One region of the Caballeronia sp. A2-2 genome, then DNA from elsewhere that is predicted to be linked to it. Evidence: predicted binding sites of a transcription regulator. Region 1 holds the regulator's gene; each other region holds the start of a gene.
The links. Region 1 encodes LexA, which represses DNA repair genes until DNA is damaged. Its sites were predicted from a motif close to ACTGTATNNNNATACAGT; they were not measured.

Region 1 (5,919 bases):
ACGACGCGCTTCGTGCCGTAGTGTTTCCTGACTTCGCTGAACTCGATGGCGGCTTCGTTCGTTGTTTGGTCGTGCAATGTTTGATCAGTCATGCAATCGATCCGCATTAATTCGCATAAGCAATTCAGCCGGCTAGTGTAATCCAATGCACCAAGGCAGCGCTGACGTGCCATCGGGCGCGGCGAAAGGGCGTCAAAGCTGTGCGCGCGGGCGCGTTCGCTTGTGCGGTTGAAACGCTCGGAGCCTTGCTGGCCGTGCGTGTGCGGCAGGCTGGCACGCGGCGCGCTAACAGCCTTGGCGCGCGTGTGCGCGGCTTAGCGTTTTCCATCGTTGCCACGCACGAACCGACACACGATGATGAAGCCACGCCGCATGCATCCGCGCTTCACGACGAACGCGGGTGCCCAGGCGAAGTAAGCGCATGTTGAGCCGCCACACCACGCGGCAGGGAGATTGACCATGACAAGCTACCGCAAGATTCTGTTGTGCTACGACGGCTCACGGGAAGGCCGCAAGGCGTTGCGTCAGGGCGCGAATCTCGCGCTCGACCTCAACGCGGAAACGCATGTGCTGGCCGTGGTGGACATGCGTTCCAGCATCGCGCAGAGCGCGGGACTGCTTACGGATATGGCGTGCGGCCGTTTCGAGGATGCAGCGCGCGACATTCTTCAGGAAGGCGTGGACTGGCTGCGCGAACGCGGTCTGGCGGCGCAGGGGCATTTCGCGTTCGGTCATCCGATCGATGAAATCGCGAATCTGGCGGACAACCTGAAGGTCGATCTCGTCGTGGTGGGTCACCGCTGCCGTAACGGGCTGGCGCGCTGGTGGATGGGCGCGGGCAATACGCCGCTGCTCGATCGCGTGAATTGCAGCATTCTGGTTGCGGTTTGTCAGGCAGGCGAATCTGCGGAAGCGGAGGACGAAGCGGCTTACGAGGCTAAACCCGTTAAGGCAGAAGCGAGCGCTTAGGCTGGTTTCAGCCGTTCAGGTCCACTGCGACGAGCTTCCAGTTGATAAGCCCGTTGCGGTGGAAGATCGCGGAGTAGCGCGCATCGCCTGCGCCGTGTTGGTAGGTCACGACGAAGGTGTCGAAGCTGCGATAACCAGCGGTGGTTTGGGGCGGCTTCTTTGCCGTCGGCTGCGAAGGGGCAGCGGGCACTTCGACGCTGGCAGGCTCAGGCGGCCGCTCGCCCGGATCGCCGCGCGGCGGAATGCCGTTCAAAATGGCCGCGACGCCATCCGGCGTGGCATACGAATCCACCAGCGGCCCGACGAGCGCCGCGCCGATCATGGCTCCGATGATCGCCAGCGGATTGCCACTTTTCTGGATATCGACGCGCCGCGTAAGCAACGCGCCGACCTGATCCTTGAGACTCGCGCGCAACGCGGGAAAATCGACGTACTGGTTGACGGTCTGCGCGTCGCGGGCATCGGCCGCACGCTTGACACGATCGAGCGCGATGTAAGGCGAGGCATAGACAAAACCGAGCGCCGCCACAAGCAGAACGACGACGAGCGTGGTGACAACGTAACGTGTAGTGCAGGACATGCGGTCGCGGATTCTCTGTTGCTATTGCGAAGGGTCAATTGTGCATTGACCGCGCGCCGACCGCATTTATCCCGACGCTGCATCAATTACGCGAGAATCCCGCCCGTGATCCCCGCGCGTTCCTCATCGATACACCGGTCGATCATGCGCGACACCTCATCGATCTTGCCCACCAGAATCACACGCGACGGACCGCGATACACCCGCACGCCCGCACGCTGTTCCTCCGACGCCCGCACCGTGCTGTTGAGCGACACCCGCGCGAACGCAGGCTGACGCGACGGCAACGCGGGCATTTCGTCGAACAGGTCGGGCGTACTCGGCTGACGCGCAATGCCGCAAGCGATGAGCGTGCGCAGATGACGCAGACGACCGAACTGGCGGAAGGGCAGCAAGCGGGCAAAACGTTCCATGGTGACTCTCCAGACGATAGGACGCACCTCGGCCACCCTGAACGAGGGCCGTCGTGCTTGTTATGTTCGAAGCGCCGTGGCTTGTATCAGGCGCAGTTCATGGAGTCAGTGTCCGCCCGGCTTAAGACATTTCTTGTCTCGAATTAAGAATTTTCTTCGAGCGGACAAGGAGTTGAAGCGAAAAACGTCAGAATTCGCCCGAACGAATCAGGCCGACAGCAATGCCTTCGAGTGCAAATTCCCCGCTGCCTGCGCGCACGAAAATGTTCTCGTAATCCGGGTTCTCGGCGATCAGTTCCACACCATCGCGATGCCGCTTCCAGCGCTTGACGGTTACGTCATCCCCCAACCGCGCCACGACGATCTGGCCGTCCTTCGCTTCAGTGCGCTTTTGTACCGCGAGCAAATCGCCATCGAGAATGCCGGCATCGCGCATGGAAAGACCGCGCACTTTCAGCAGATAGTCCGGCTTGCTGGAGAAAAGCGCCGGATCGCACACGTAAGTCTGCGAAATGTGCTCCTGCGCCAAGATAGGACTACCCGCCGCGACACGCCCGACCAGCGGCAGCGCCAACTGCATGATGCTCTGATGCGGAAGCGTGAACTGATGCTGCTCCTCACGCGACGATTCCCCCAGCAATCGAATGCCGCGCGAGGAACCCGCCGCCAGTTCGATCACGCCCTTGCGCGCCAGCGCCCGCAGATGCTCCTCCGCCGAGTTGGCCGAGCTGAAGCCGAGTTCGGCGGCGATCTCCGCGCGCGTGGGCGGAAAGCCGGTGCGCTCGATCGCGCGCTGGATCAGTTCCAGCACTTGCTGCTGCCGCGCGGTGAGTTTGGTGATCTTGTTTGTCACAGGCTTAGGTCCCGATTCACTGTATGGATGGACAGGTGACTGTATTTTTATACAGTATTTCGGTCTTTTCAAGCTTTACTTTAAGTTCGCGCGCGCTGGCCCACGTTTGCGTCGTCTAAACCCGAACACTGCTTTCTTGCTCCAGGAATATGCTTATCAGCTTGGATAGGTATAAAAGAGTGAAAAACGATTATTTCTAATCATATAGAGACGTCGTTAGACTGATTCCGTCAATCAATAAGACGGAGAACGGGGAATGCAAAGCTTCAAGACGGGATTGGGACTGAACGCGCGGCGCTTGTTTGCAGCGTTCGCGCTGACGGCGGCAAGCATCGGCGCGGTGACGCAGGCGCACGCCGATACGGCGTTTTTGAACGTGTCCTACGATCCCACGCGCGAGCTGTATCAGGATTTCAATCAGGCTTTCGCGAAGAAGTGGAAGGCAGACACCGGCGAGACGGTGACCTTCAAGCAATCGCACGGCGGCTCGGGCGGACAGGCGCGCGCGGTGCTCGACGGTTTGCAGGCCGATGTCGTGACGCTGGCGCTCGCCTATGACATCGATGCACTGGCATCGAAAGGACTCGTCAACGCGGACTGGCAGAAGCGTCTGCCGGACAACGCTTCTCCGTACACGTCGACCATCGTGTTTCTGGTGCGCAAGGGCAACCCGAAGCACATCAAGGACTGGGACGATCTGACCAAGCCGGGCGTCTCGATCGTCACGCCAAACCCGAAGACCTCGGGCGGCGCGCGCTGGAACTATCTCGCGGCGTGGGCGTATGCGCAGCACAAGCCGGGCGGCAACGAGCAGACCGCCAAGGATTTCGTCACCAAGGTCTACAAGAACGCGGGCGTGCTCGATTCCGGCGCGCGCGGCGCGACCACGAGCTTCGTGCAACGCGGTCAGGGCGATGTCTTGATCGCCTGGGAAAACGAAGCCTTCCTGTCGGTCAAGGAATTCGGCACGGACAAGTTCGAGATCGTGGTGCCGTCGGTGAGCATTCTGGCGGAGCCGCCGGTCGCGGTGGTGGACAAGGTCGTCGACAAGCACGGCACGCGCAAGCTGGCCGAGGCGTATCTCAAGTATCTATACAGCGACGAAGGCCAGCAGATTGCCGCGCGTAACTTCTATCGTCCGCGTTCGGACAAGGTACCTGCCGATCTGACGAAGCAGTTCCCGAAGCTCAAGCTCTACACGGTCGATGACACCTTCGGCGGCTGGGCGAAGGCGCAAAAAACGCACTTCGCGGATGGCGGTGTGTTCGATTCGATCTATCAGCCGCAGTAAGGCATAACGCGATGACGCGGCGCACACGACGCCGCGCATCGTCATGAGACGTAAGCGCCCACCCCGGCGCAATGGAAAGAATGGATCAAGGATGACGACCCTCACATTCAGGAAGCCGAGCGCGTTACCCGGCTTCGGACTGACACTTGGCATCACGCTGGCTTATCTGAGCCTCGTGGTGCTGATTCCGCTGGCGGCCACCTTCGCGAAAACGGCCACGCTGCACTGGCCGCAGTTCGTGAGCGCGGTGACTTCGCCGCGCGTGCTCGCGTCGTACCGGCTGACGTTCGGCGCGGCGCTCGGTGGCGCGTGCCTGAACGCCGTGTTCGGCTTTCTCGTCGCGTGGGTGCTGGTGCGCTACGAGTTTCCCTTCAAGCGTGTTGTCGATGCCATCGTCGATCTGCCGTTCGCATTGCCGACATCGGTCGCGGGCATTTCGCTGGCGGCGGTCTACGCGAGCAACGGATGGATCGGCCAGTATCTCGCGCCGCTCGGCATCAAGGTGGCGTTCACGCCGCTGGGCGTGCTGGTGGCGCTGACGTTTATCGGCTTGCCGTTTGTGGTGCGCACAGTGCAGCCGGTGCTGGAAGACTTCGAGCGCGAGCAGGAAGAAGCCGCTGCGTGCCTTGGCGCGACGCGCTGGCTCACGTTCCGCCGCGTCGTACTGCCCGCGCTGTTTCCCGCGTTGTTGACGGGCTTCGCGCTGGCGTTCGCGCGCGCGCTCGGCGAATACGGTTCGGTGATCTTCATCGCGGGCAATGTGCCGATGAAGTCGGAGATCACGTCGCTGCTCATCATCACGAAGCTGGAACAATACGATTACGCTGGCGCCACCGCGCTTGCCGTGGTGATGTTGTGCGTGTCCTTCCTGATGTTGCTGCTCATCAACACGCTGCAATGGTTCCTTCAGCGGCGCACGAGCAGAACGGGCGCGGTGCCCGTCGTCGCGGGTTCGCTGCAACTCGCGCCACAGCCGCACGACGGAGGTCACGCATGAGCACGCCCAATGGCAAAGCCGTCGCGCTCAACGCGGTCGTCCGGCGCGAGGCCAACACGCTCAATCCTGTGACCGAACCGCGCCTGATCCGCTGGCTGCTGATCGCGGTCGCGCTCGTGTTTCTCGCGCTGTTTCTGGTGGTGCCGCTCGTCGCGGTGTTCGTGCAGGCGTTCGCGAAGGGCATCGACTATTACTTCGAATCACTAAAGGACCCGGATGCGTGGTCCGCCATCAAGCTCACGCTCATCACGGCGGCGATTGCGGTGCCGCTGAACGTGGCGTTCGGGCTGGCGGCGTCGTGGGCCATCGCCAAGTTCGAGTTTCGCGGCAAAGCGCTGCTGACCACGCTGATCGACTTGCCGTTCTCGGTGTCGCCGGTCATCTCGGGCCTTATCTACGTGCTGATGTTCGGCGCGCAAGGCTGGTTCGGTCCGTGGCTCGCGGCGCATGACGTGCAGATTATTTTCGCGGTGCCGGGCATCGTATTGGCGACGATCTTCGTCACGTTCCCGTTCGTCGCGCGCGAACTCATTCCGTTGATGCAATCGCAAGGCAACGACGAAGAAGAAGCCGCGCATGTGCTCGGTGCATCCGGCTGGCAGATTTTCCGGCGCGTGACGCTGCCGAACGTGCGCTGGGGTCTGCTCTACGGCGTGATTCTCTGCAACGCGCGCGCGATGGGCGAGTTTGGCGCGGTATCGGTCGTCTCCGGCCACATTCGCGGACAGACCGACACCATGCCGCTGCACGTCGAGATTCTCTACAACGAATACAACTTCTCGGCCGCGTTCGCGGTGGCATCGCTTCTGGCGTTGC
Region 2 (5,919 bases), 820 kb from region 1:
GACCATTCTCTGGCTCGCCTCCATCCGCCGCGAGGGCGAGGAAGTGAGCTTCATGCAGTTTTTGAAAGTGGGCGCGGTCGTCATGGTGCCCGCGCTGGTGCTCTCGCTCGGCTCGCGGCTTTTGATCTCGTGACGGGCATGGAAGAACAACATTCGGAGAACAACGATGAATCAGGCGTGGATCTATCCGTTCATCATCATCGGCGGGATTTTGCAGGCGGCGGGTGCGCCGATCAACGGTCAGCTCAAGGGCGCGCTGGTCAATCCGTGGCTGGCCTCGGGCGTCTCGTTCCTGCTCGTGACGTTTCTCGCCGTCGCGCTGTTCTTCGTTCAGCCGATGCCGCTCCCCACGCTCGACGACTTGCGCAACATGAAATGGTGGGCGCCGCTGGGCGGCATCGTCGGTGCGGTGGCGGTGTTCGCCGGGTTGACGCTGGTGGAGAAGGTGGGCGTCGGCACGCTCAACGGGCTGACCATCTGCGCGAATCTCGTGGCTTCGGTCGCCATCGATCATTTCGGTTTGATCGGCGTGGCGGAACATCCCATCACGTGGCTGCGCTTGCTTGGCACTTTGCTGATGGTCGGCGGCGTCGCGCTCGTCATGCGCTTCTGAACGCCGCCGCCCGTCAAACCGTTCCGCGCGATGCCGCGACCTTGCCGCCGTCATCCGCCGTCGCGCGCTCGCCCGCCAGCACGAACCGCTGGCTGATGCGATGGAACCGCAGCGTCATCAGCACGGCGACGCTCGCCAGCCCCGCCGCGAGCCCCCACCACAGGCCGCGCGCGCCCAGTTCGAAGTGGAACGCGAGCACGTAGCCCACCGGGAAGCCGACGCCCCAGTAGCCGAACGCGGCGGCGAGCATCGGCACGCGCGTGTCTTTCAGGCCGCGCAGGCAGCCCGAGCCGACCGTCTGCATGCCATCGACGATCTGAAACACCGCCGCCACGCCAAGCAATGACGCCGCGAGCGACACGGTGTGCGCGTTGGCGGGATCGTCCAGATGCAGATAGAGCCCGACGATGGCGTGCGGCACCGTAATCAGCACGAGCCCCGAGCACATCATGAAGCCGACGCCCAGCGCCAGCGCGACGAACCCCGCATGGCGCGCCGCGACCGGCACGCCCGCGCCGACCCAGAACCCGACCCGCACGTTCGCTGCCTGACCGATGGCCAACGGCACCATGAACGCCACCGACGCCACGTTCAACGCGATCTGATGCGCCGCGAGCGGGGCTTCGCCGAGCAGTCCGACCATCAATCCCGTCGCGAGAAAGAGCATGGATTCGACGCCGTACGTGATCGCCACCGGCCAGCCGATGCCGAACAGTTCGCCCATCAACGGCCAATGCGGACGCGCCCGCACGACGAAATGCCGGTAACGCGGCCGCAAATGCAGGATCGCGACGAGGGCAAGCGCCGTGAGCCACACGGTGATGCACGTCGCCATGGCCGAGCCGAGAAAGCCTTCGCGCGGCAGGCCGTACGCGCCGTGAATCAGCCCGTAGTTGAGGAACGCATTGATGAACACGCCGCCGATCGACACCCACAAGAGCCGTCGCGCCGCGCCGATGGCGGGCAGGAACGCGCGCATCATGCCAACGCCGATCAGGCTGCCGGGCGTGCCCCAGCGCAGGACCGCGCAGTATTCGCCGACGTTCTTCGCCAGCAGCGCGGGCTCGTGGAACGCGCTGAGAATTTCCTCGGCATAACTCAGCAATACGAACGCGGGCACGGCGAGCAACACCGACAGCAGCAGCCCGGTCCAGTAGATGTGCGGCACGCGTTCTTCATCGTTCGCGCCGCGCGCATGCGCGACGGACACGCTCACGGAAGTCAGCACGCCCTGCAACAGCGTCACCACGACGAAAAACAGATTCGCGCCGAGACCGCCCGCCGCGAGCGAATCGGGGCCGAGCGAACCGAGCAGGATGGTGTCGGTCACGCCCATCGCCATCTGCGAGAGTTGCGCGATGGCGAGCGGGGCGGCGAGCCGCGCGGTGTCGGCGGCATGGCGCGACAACGACGGCGGAGTTTGACGAGCGCGCGTGATGCGCGAAAGGGGCGATTGCATGATCGAAGCCGAAACGGGATGGAACGCTGCGCTACGTTCCCGCGCAGAAATCCTGCAGAAAGGTATCTAGCTTATTGGTTCGCGCGAGGCATGTCGATGCCGCGCAGCCGATGACGGCTATTCCGCCGCCCGCACGCGGATAGTCTGCCCGTCGAGTTTGACAACCTGACCCGCGCGAATCTTTGCGGTCTTGCGCAGTTCCACTTGACCATCGACGATGACATCGCCCATGGCGACGCGCGCTTTCGCCGAGCCGCCGCTGTCCGCGAGGCCCATGAGCTTGAGCAGGTTATGCAGTTCGACGTAGTCGCCGGTAAGCGTGAATTGAAGTGGCGGCATGGCAAGTCGAAACGTAAAGAAGCGGTTGAACGAGGCCCGCCATCATAAAGCACCATCGTTCGATGGCACGCGTCCTGCTGGTGCAAGCGGACCGCATCGCGCGAGGGAATCTTCAAATTGTAGCCAAGTGAAACCACGGGTAACAATGACTGATTCCGGCGAACTTGCTTTCGCGCGATCCGGTCAGACGTTTTGATCGATGCAGCTTCGATCGACGTCAAACCTTCAATCGATAAAGCCGTGCAGCGCACCTCGTTTTCGACGAGCACCGTTCGCCGGCGTTCATTAAGAGAGGAATCGCTCATGACTCGCGCTCGAATCCTGATGATCGGCACCGCCATCGCCACGCTGACTGCTGGCAGCGCTTACGCCCAGACGGCGCAACCCGCCGCCGACCCCGCTCAGTTGATGCAGGCACAACCCGCGACGCCCGCGCCGCAGAATCTCGTCGCGCCCGCGCCGACTGATCCGCTCGTGCAGAAGCGCAATGCCAACGCGCAGGCAAACGCGGAATACAGCGCATCGAAAAAGGCTTCAAAGGCGGAGCTGAAGGCCAACAATCAGCAGGCCAAGGCTGAGTACAAGGAGCAAGTAAAGAACGCGAAGATCAACCGCAAGGCGGACAAGGATGCCGCCAAGGCGCAACTCAACGAAGCCGTGGATGGACAGGCGCCGAAGGATTCGGGCGAGGCTCATTAAAACGTAAGGGGAGAACATCATGATCCGACGCAATTCCATTTTGCTGGCCACGCTCGTTGCGGGTGCGCTGAGTAGCGCCAGCATGGCAACGCTCGCGCAGACATCCGCCGATCAAAAGGCATCGAAGGAACAGACGAAGGCCGATAAAAAGGCCGCCGTTGCACAGGCGAAGGCCGACAAGCAAAAGACCGAGGCACAGTCGAAAGCGGACGAAGCCGCCGCCGACGCCAAGGTCAAGAACGCAAAGAGCGCGGATTAAACGCGGCTGCTGAGCATTGCGGCGGGGCCACGCGGCCTCATCGTCCGGACGGGCGATGAGGCCGCTTTTCATCGTAAGCAAGGAATAAGGCGCGGATCGGCGGAGTTCGATGCAAAGGAGACGCGGCACGCGCATTGCTGAAGTGCTTACCGTGCAGACGGCAATCGTCTGCGTCCGTCATTCAATCCGATCAAGGAGACATAGATCATGAGCAAGACACTCAGCACATTGATCGCGGCGGTGGCCGCACTCACGCTGTCGGGCGGCGCGTTCGCACAGGCGGCCGGCGGTGCAGGTGGCGCGGGCGGCGCAGGCGGTGCGGGCGGCAGCACGGCCAGTCCGTCGAATCAATTGAACGGCGTGTCGGGCGGCTACGGCACGCCGGGCATGACCAATTCGGACAGCGGCATGGGCCGCGCAGCGCCGAATTCGGGCCTGCCGAGCGGCAATGCCCAGCCTGCCAATTCGACGCCGCCTGCCGCCACGAACAACACGCTGGCTACGCCGAGCGTGAAGTCGCCTGCTGCGCAGTAACGGTGTAAAGGCCGGGTTTCCGGCCTCGAGGGCTCGCCAGAACCGCTGTCTTCTCAGGCAGCGGTTTTTTTGCGCCCGTTTTCAGCGGCTTTGTAAATTGGTCATATGCGCGGTCGACAAAACCTGACCGCGGGCAAGAACTTGCGGGTGAGGCTTGTATGGATATACAGTGCTTGGCACGCCAATTCGTCACAAATCTTGCCTGTGTCCACGCTCCCCGAAACCGACGCCGAACCCGTCTGCGCGAAAAACGATCAGGCCGCTGCGGCCTATCTTGCGAAGCTCAATGACGCGCAGCGCCGCGCCGTGGAATTCGGCATCGATGAACCGGGGCACTGCGGCGGGCCGCTGCTCGTGATCGCGGGGGCGGGATCGGGCAAGACCAATACGCTTGCGCATCGCGTGGCGCATCTGCTGGTGAAGGGCGCGGACCCGCATCGGATTTTGCTGCTGACATTCTCGCGGCGCGCGGCGCAGGAAATGACGCGGCGCGTGACGCGTATTGCGACCGCTGCGCTTGGGAGCAGAAGCGCCATCGCGCAAGGCTTGACGTGGTCGGGCACGTTTCACGGCATCGGCGCGCGGCTGTTGCGCGATTACGCGGATCTCGTCGGGCTTGCGCCGTCGTTCACCATCAACGACCGCGAGGATTCCGCCGATCTGATGAATCTCGTGCGGCACGAACTCGGGCTGTCATCGAAAGAGAAGCGTTTTCCCGCCAAGTCCACGTGCTTCGCCATCTACTCGCGCGTGGTGAACACGGGCGTGTCGCTCGCCACCGTGCTCGATCAGTCGTTCCCGTGGTGCCGCGAGTGGGAAGCCGATCTCAAGCGTCTGTTCGCCGCCTACGTCCACGCGAAGCAAACCCAAAGCGTGCTCGATTACGACGACCTGCTGCTTTACTGGTCGCATCTCGCGATGGAGCCGAGCGTCGCCGCCGACTTGTCCAGCCGCTTCGATCACGTGCTCGTCGACGAGTATCAGGACACCAACCGCCTGCAAGCCACCATCCTGCTCGCGATGAAACCCGACGGGCGCGGCCTCACCGTCGTCGGCGACGATGCCCAGTCCATCTATTCGTTTCGCGGCGCGACGGTGCGCAATATCCTCGATTTCCCGCAGCACTTCGACCCGCCCGCCGCGACCGTCACGCTCGATCGCAACTATCGTTCGACGCAACCGATCCTCGAAGCCTCGAACGCGGTGATCGATCTCGCCGCCGAGCGTTACACGAAGAATCTCTGGACCGACAAGGCATCGGCGCAAAAGCCGCGCGTGGTGTCCGTCGCCGATGAAGCGGATCAGGCGCGCTATGTCGTCGAGAAAGTATTGGAAGCGCGCGAGGCGGGCATGAAGCTGAAGGCGCAGGCGGTGTTATTCCGCGCGGCGCATCACAGCGCGACGCTCGAAATCGAACTCACGCGCAAGAACATTCCGTTCGTGAAGTTCGGCGGCCTCAAGTTCCTCGATTCCGTGCACGTGAAAGACGTGCTTGCCGTGCTGCGCTGGGCGGAAAATCCGCGCGATCGCGTGGCGGGTTTTCGCGTCGCGCAACTGCTGCCGGGCATCGGGCCTGCGATTGCCGGGCGTTTGCTCGATAGCGTGAGCGCGCCGGACGCGGTTGCATCGGGCGCGATTGCGGCGTTCCATGCGCCCGCGAAAGCCAGCGAGGACTGGCCGCGCTTCGTCGGACTCATGGCAAAACTCTGCGGACGCGAAACCGGCTGGCCCGCCGAGTTCGAGATGATCCGCCGCTGGTACGAGCCGCATCTCGAACGCAATCATGAAGATGCGGCCATCCGTATCGGCGATGTCTTGCAGATGGAGAGCATCGCGTCCACGTATCCGACGCGCGAGCGCTTTCTCACCGAACTCACGCTCGATCCGCCCGATGCGACCAGCGACGAATCCGGCGTGCCGCTCATCGACGAGGATTATCTGATTCTCTCGACCATCCATTCGGCGAAGGGTCAGGAATGGCACAACGTGTTCGTGCTCAATGGCGTGGATGGCTGC
Region 3 (5,919 bases), on a different replicon from region 1:
GCTTTTTTTTCGCCATCCTTCGTTATTTCAAACGGCTTTCATCGTCCGTCATATGTGCACCTCGAACCCCGCATCGCGAAGTAGAATCGAGCGAGCATCCCGCCCGCTCCCTTCTTCGTTTTCTCTTTCGACGTTGCGGACTCGCATGATCAAATCGCTGAGAAATCAACTCGTCGTGGCGCTCGGTCTGCTCGTCAGCGTGATCGGCGTGGTGCAGGGCGTGAGTTCCTATCAACTGTCGAAAGCGGGCATGAACGCGTTGCTCGACTTGCGATTGGAACAGGTCGCCACGCGCATGCGCGAAGGCTTCGCCGAGGGCATTCCGCAGAATCCGGCGCGCGGCTCGCAGGATGATCGCGATGTCGTGCTGGTCGTGTGGAAGCCCGACGAAGCCGCGCCGTTCCGCAGCACGGACCCTTCGCTGCATTTTCCGCGCGATGCCAAACCGGGGTTTTCCCACGTCGATGTCAACGGCGAGGAATGGCGCATCTTCACGCGGCAAGACCCGACCATGACCATTCAGGTGGCGCAGCGCTCCGCCGTGCGCAGCACGCTCACGCGCGAGAACGCGGCCATGACGCTATGGCCCATCGCGGTGCTGCTGCCGCTCATGTGGTTCGCGGTGGCGCTGGTCGTGCAGCGCTCGCTGCGCCGGCTCAACGAACTGGGCGCGCAGGTGCGGGACATCGATGCCGCGCATTTGCAGCCCTTGCGCGTGACCGGCGTGCCCGAGGAAATCTCGCCGTTCATCGTGTCGATCAACACGATGATCGAGCGGCTGGCGAAGTCCATCGAGAGCGAGCGCAAGTTCATCGCGGATGCGGCGCACGAACTTCGCACGCCGCTGACCGCGTTGCAGCTACAGGCGGACAATCTCGCGCCGCATATCGTCGCGAGCAATCAGGAACGTTTTCAGGAGTTGCGACGCGGCATCGCGCGGGGCAGCAAGCTCATCACTTCGTTGCTACGGCTGGCGCGCGCGGATGCCCCGGTCGGCGCGACGCCGCTCACACGCGTCGATCTCGCCGACGTTGTGACGGGCGCGGTCGCCGATGTCTTGCCGATTGCCTTGTCGCGCGGCATGGATATCGGCGCGGAAGAGATGGTGCAGGCGCATGTGCGGGCCATCGAAACCGATATCGGCATGGCGGTGAAGAACCTCGTGTCCAACGCGGTGCGCTATACGCCGGACGGCGGCACCATCGATTTGCGCATGCGTCGTGATGGCGAGCGGGTGTGGATCGAAGTGGTCGATACGGGGCCGGGCATTGCGGAAGAATCGCTGCCGCGCGTGTTCGACCGCTTCTTTCGCGCGAATCCCGATATCGAAGGCAGCGGGCTGGGCCTGTCCATCGTGAAGGCGATTGCCGCGCGCTACGGCGGCGACGTGTTCATCCGCAATCGCGATGACGGGCGCACGGGCATCGTCGCGGGAATCGGCTTTCCGGTCGAAGAGGGCGCGGTCGTCCCGGAATCCGCGCCGCACGCCGCGACCGCCTGAAACAAGGGATTTCCGCGCCGATTCGCGCCGACTACAATGGCTCTCGCCATGTCGCGCGGCGCTTCGGACCACGACCGTATAGCCTGACGAAAAGTATTGACCGGTCGTGCGTTTATCTTGCTTGGCCGGGAGAGGAAACATGCGGATTCTTTTGATCGAAGACGACGTGCAGATTGGCACCAGCCTGATGCGCGCGCTCAAGGACGCGGACTACGCGGTCGATTGGGTGCGCGACGGCACGGCGGGGCGCGAAGCCATCGACGCGGCGGAATACACGGTAGTCCTGCTCGATCTCGGCCTGCCGGGGATGACCGGCATCGAACTGTTGCGGCAGGCGCGCACGGCGGGCAACGGCACGCCGGTGCTCATTCTCACGGCACGCGACGACCTCGATACGCGCGTGCAGGGTCTCGATCTCGGCGCGGACGACTATCTCCTCAAGCCCTTCGACATGCCCGAACTGCTCGCGCGCATTCGCGCCGTGCTGCGCCGCAAGGCGGGCTATGCCGTCTCGCGTCTCGGCGACGACTCCGTGAACCTCAACCTCGATCAGCGCACGCTCACCTGCGGCGAGATTTCGGGCGTCCTGTCCGCCAAGGAATTCGCCCTGATGCATGCGTTGATGGAGCGTCCCGGCACCATCTTTTCGCGCGATCAACTGGAAGACCGCCTGTACGGCTGGGGCAAGGAAGTGGAGAGCAACGCGGTCGATGTCATCATCCATTCGGTGCGCAAGAAATTCGGCGCGAGCGTGATACGCAATGTGCGCGGACTCGGCTGGACCGTGATGCTCGGGCAAGCCGGGCGCGAGGAAGCGAAGTAGCGCATCACTCAGAAGTTGGACACGGCGGTGGAGCGGTCGGTCGTGATCGCGCCGCAAAAACGCATGCTGTAGGCGTGTTCTTCCTGATCGATGCTGCGCATGCGGCGTTCGAGTTCCGCCAGATCCGTGGATGACGCGAGATACGCATCGTGTTGATGCGCCTTGTCTTGCGCGAACAAATTGCCGAGCTTATGAGCGATGAATGCGAACATGATGAGCTCCTTCGAATCCTGGTTTATTGAAGCGGCGGGTTTGCCGACACACGAAGATTAGGAGCATCGAATTAGGCTGGAATGAGAGCGTGATCTTCTGCACGACAAAGCGTTCGGCAGCGCACTCGATAAACGTTTTCGAGCAGTGTCGCGGCGCACCATCCCGTGCTATCTTGTTTCATACGGATTTCATACGGAACGCCGCACTCTCTCTCGCCGAGCCGCCATGAACGAAGTGCCTCGTACTCTCAGTGCCCGTGATCGTGCAGAACTTTTGTGCTGGCTGACTTGCGGCAGTCTCGGCGCGTTTTATCTCAATGGCGACTGGCCGGCGGCGGCGTTTCATGTGCAGGCCGCGCACAAGTGGCTGGACAGGCATCAACGGCTGGCTGATTGGCTCACGGTCGCGAAGCTCGCGGCCATTGCGCGGGATCTGGCATCGCGCCATTGCACGCTGCTCGAATCCGACTGGGCGCGCGACGCAGTGGAAGAACTGCTCGACAGCGAAGACCTCAACTATCAATCCGACGTGGTGCGGCAAGTGTTCGACGACTGCCGTCGCGCGCTTCAGGAAAAGCGCCTGCCGGAGTGATGCGACGCACTGGCGCAAACCACTGTATGGATGTACAGTAAGTCATTTTCGATCAGATGGCTGAAATGGCCGCGCGCTCGTTGGCGATGACTCCCGTTTCAATCTCTCTATCTTCGCGCTCGGCGTGCTTCGAACATGAGCACGCCTGACACTTCGTTGCCGCGCCGTATCGCGCATCTCGACATGGACGCGTTCTTCGCCTCCGTCGAACTGCTGCGCTATCCCGAACTACGCGGACAGCCGGTGGTGGTCGGCGGCGGGCGCGATGCCACGCCGGAAGTACTGGCCGATGGCACGCGCCGCTTCAGAAAACTGCGCGATTACGCAGGGCGCGGCGTGGTCACCACGTCCACGTACGAGGCGCGCAAGTTCGGCGTGTTCTCCGCCATGGGCATGATGAAAGCCGCGCAACTCGCGCCCGACGCCATTCTGCTGCCGACCGATTTCGAGTCGTACCGGCATTATTCGCGGCTGTTCAAGACGGCGGTCGCGGCCTTTACTTCGCAGATCGAAAATCGCGGCATCGATGAAATTTATATCGATGTGACCGAGCTTCCTGGCACGCCCGCCGAGATCGGTCAGCGCATGAAGGACGCCGTTCACGATGCCACCGGATTGACGTGTTCCGTGTGCATCGCGCCGAATAAGCTGCTCGCGAAAATCGGCTCGGAACTGGACAAGCCGGACGGCCTCACGCTGCTCACCATGGACGACTTGCCCACGCGTATCTGGCCGCTGGCGGCGCGCAAGGTGAATGGCATCGGGCCGAAGGCGAGCGAGAAATTAGCGGCGCTCGGCATTCAGACTGTCGGGGATATCGCGGCGGCGGACCTGGGTTTTTTGCAGACGCATTTCGGGCGCACGTATGCGGCGTGGCTTGCGCGCATCGCGCAGGGCGAGGACGAGCGGCCGGTGGTCGTCGCGTCCACGCCCAAGTCGATGAGCCGCGAAACCACTTTTTCGCGCGATCTGCATCCGAAGCAGGATCGCGCCACCTTGTCCGAGAAGTTCACGGACCTGTGCAAGCGTGTGGCGGACGATTTGCAGCGCAAGGGTTATGTCGGGCGCACGGTGGGCATCAAGCTGCGTTTCGACGACTTTCGTACCGTCACGCGCGATCTGACCTTGCCGGAAGCGACGGACGACGCCATCGAGATTCGACGCGCGGCGACGGAATGCGTGAAGCGCATCACGTTGGACCGGCGGCTCAGGCTGCTGGGCGTGCGGATCAGCGCGTTGTCGTTGAAAGGCGAGCGCTTTGCGGAAGCGGTGCAAGTGGAATTGCCATTCGACAGCCCGGACGAAGTGCGGGCGTCATAGCGCTTCACGCTTCTAACCAAATGACGGATGCTTCGTTGCCTCATCGCGCGCGCGAGAGTAGATTTATTGTCCCCTTGCCGCTTTTCGATGTCATCGTGACGAGTCTTTCTCCCGTAGCAGAAGCCGTTAAATCCAGCGGCCAGTCTTTCGACATTCGCGCGTTCGACGCACCGCTCGGCGCGGAAGTGATCGGCCTCGATCTGTCCAAACCCGTTTCCGCCGATGATTTCGCGCGCATCCATCGGGCGCACCTGGATCATCATGTGCTGGTTTTTCGCGATCAGCGTATTACGCCCGCGCAGCAAGTAGCGTTCAGTGCGCGCTTCGGGCCGTTGCAACGGCATGTGCTCAAGCAGTTCGCGTTGCCGGATCAGCCGGAAGTGCTGATCGTGTCGAACATCAAGGAAAACGGTCAGCCGATCGGTCTCGGCGATGCCGGTCATTTCTGGCACTCCGATTTGTCGTACAAGGACAAGCCGAGTCTCGGCTCGTTTTTGCATGCGCAGGAACTGCCGCGCGTCGGTGGCGATACGTTGTTCGCCAATCAGCATCTGGCGTGGGACAACTTGCCCGAGCATTTGCGGCAGGCGGTGCAGGAACGCGTGGCCGAGCATACCTATCTCGCGCGCTACGCCGAGCTGCAACAGCGCAGTCCGTGGCGTCCGAATCTCACGGCCGAGCAGGTCGCGGAGGTGAAACCGGTGCGGCATCCGGTCGTGCGCACGCATCCGGAAACGGGGCGGCGCGCGCTGTTCGTGAGCGAGCATTTCACGACGCGCGTGATCGGTTTGTCCGACGATGAAAGCCGCGCCTTGCTCGACGAACTTTTTGCGCACAGCGTGCAGGATGCGTTCGTCTATCGCCACATATGGCGTGCGCATGACATGGTGTTCTGGGACAACCGCTCGGTGATGCATCTCGCCGCCGGTACGCCCGATGACGAACGCCGCAAGCTGTATCGCACGACCATCGAAGGCGATGCGCCGTTCTAGCTTTTGCTGTTTTCCGCGCGGATGAAATCGACGAACGCGCGCAGCGGTCCCGGCATGTGCGCGCGGCTCGGATAGTAGAGCGATGGTCCGGGGAAACTCTGCCACCACGCTTTGAGCACGGGCACGAGTGTGCCTTGCGCGATCTCGTCGCGCAAAAACTCCTCGAACGTATAGGTGATGCCGAGTCCCGCGAGCGCGACGCTCCGGCTTACTTCGATCGACGACGACACCAGCGGCCCGCGCGGCGCGATCCGCACGATCTTGCCCGCGCGCGTGAATTCCCACGACGCCAGCACGCCACTCTCGAACCGATGCGCGATGCACGCGTGATCCACCAGTTCGCGCGGATGTTTCGGCTCGCCATGCGCTTGCAGATACGCTGGTGCCGCTGCCGCGACGAAGCGCTGCGTGCGCGGACCGATGGGCAGCGCGATCATGTCGCGCTCGATGCGTTCGTCGTAGCGGATGCCTGCGTCGAA

Region 2: ACZCWR_RS14225 (ATP-dependent helicase) is a predicted target of LexA. The motif match lies at 4,057-4,074, and genes of this name have one in related genera.
Region 3: dinB (DNA polymerase IV) is a predicted target of LexA. The motif match lies at 3,150-3,167, and genes of this name have one in related genera.

Annotation. Positions count from the first base shown of each region.
Region 1 is NZ_CM172587.1:2,176,641-2,182,559, forward strand. Features, by position in the region: gene nodI (nodulation factor ABC transporter ATP-binding protein NodI) at 1-92, opposite strand, end outside; gene ACZCWR_RS10355 (universal stress protein) at 460-969, shown strand; gene ACZCWR_RS10360 (DUF2939 domain-containing protein) at 977-1,549, opposite strand; gene ACZCWR_RS10365 (hypothetical protein) at 1,636-1,962, opposite strand; gene lexA (transcriptional repressor LexA) at 2,150-2,803, opposite strand; gene ACZCWR_RS10375 (sulfate ABC transporter substrate-binding protein) at 3,072-4,106, shown strand; gene cysT (sulfate ABC transporter permease subunit CysT) at 4,198-5,103, shown strand; gene cysW (sulfate ABC transporter permease subunit CysW) at 5,100-5,919, shown strand, end outside.
Region 2 is NZ_CM172587.1:2,996,714-3,002,632, reverse strand. Features, by position in the region: gene ACZCWR_RS14260 (arsenic transporter) at 1-133, shown strand, start outside; gene ACZCWR_RS14255 (DMT family transporter) at 167-613, shown strand; gene ACZCWR_RS14250 (MATE family efflux transporter) at 627-2,072, opposite strand; gene ACZCWR_RS14245 (RNA-binding S4 domain-containing protein) at 2,190-2,411, opposite strand; gene ACZCWR_RS14240 (hypothetical protein) at 2,715-3,110, shown strand; gene ACZCWR_RS14235 (hypothetical protein) at 3,130-3,369, shown strand; gene ACZCWR_RS14230 (hypothetical protein) at 3,577-3,903, shown strand; gene ACZCWR_RS14225 (ATP-dependent helicase) at 4,108-5,919, shown strand, end outside.
Region 3 is NZ_CM172588.1:1,193,021-1,198,939, reverse strand. Features, by position in the region: gene ACZCWR_RS21850 (sensor histidine kinase) at 146-1,501, shown strand; gene ACZCWR_RS21845 (response regulator transcription factor) at 1,641-2,324, shown strand; gene ACZCWR_RS21840 (DUF3563 family protein) at 2,333-2,536, opposite strand; gene ACZCWR_RS21835 (hypothetical protein) at 2,763-3,128, shown strand; gene dinB (DNA polymerase IV) at 3,264-4,448, shown strand; gene ACZCWR_RS21825 (TauD/TfdA dioxygenase family protein) at 4,544-5,440, shown strand; gene ACZCWR_RS21820 (LysR family transcriptional regulator) at 5,437-5,919, opposite strand, start outside.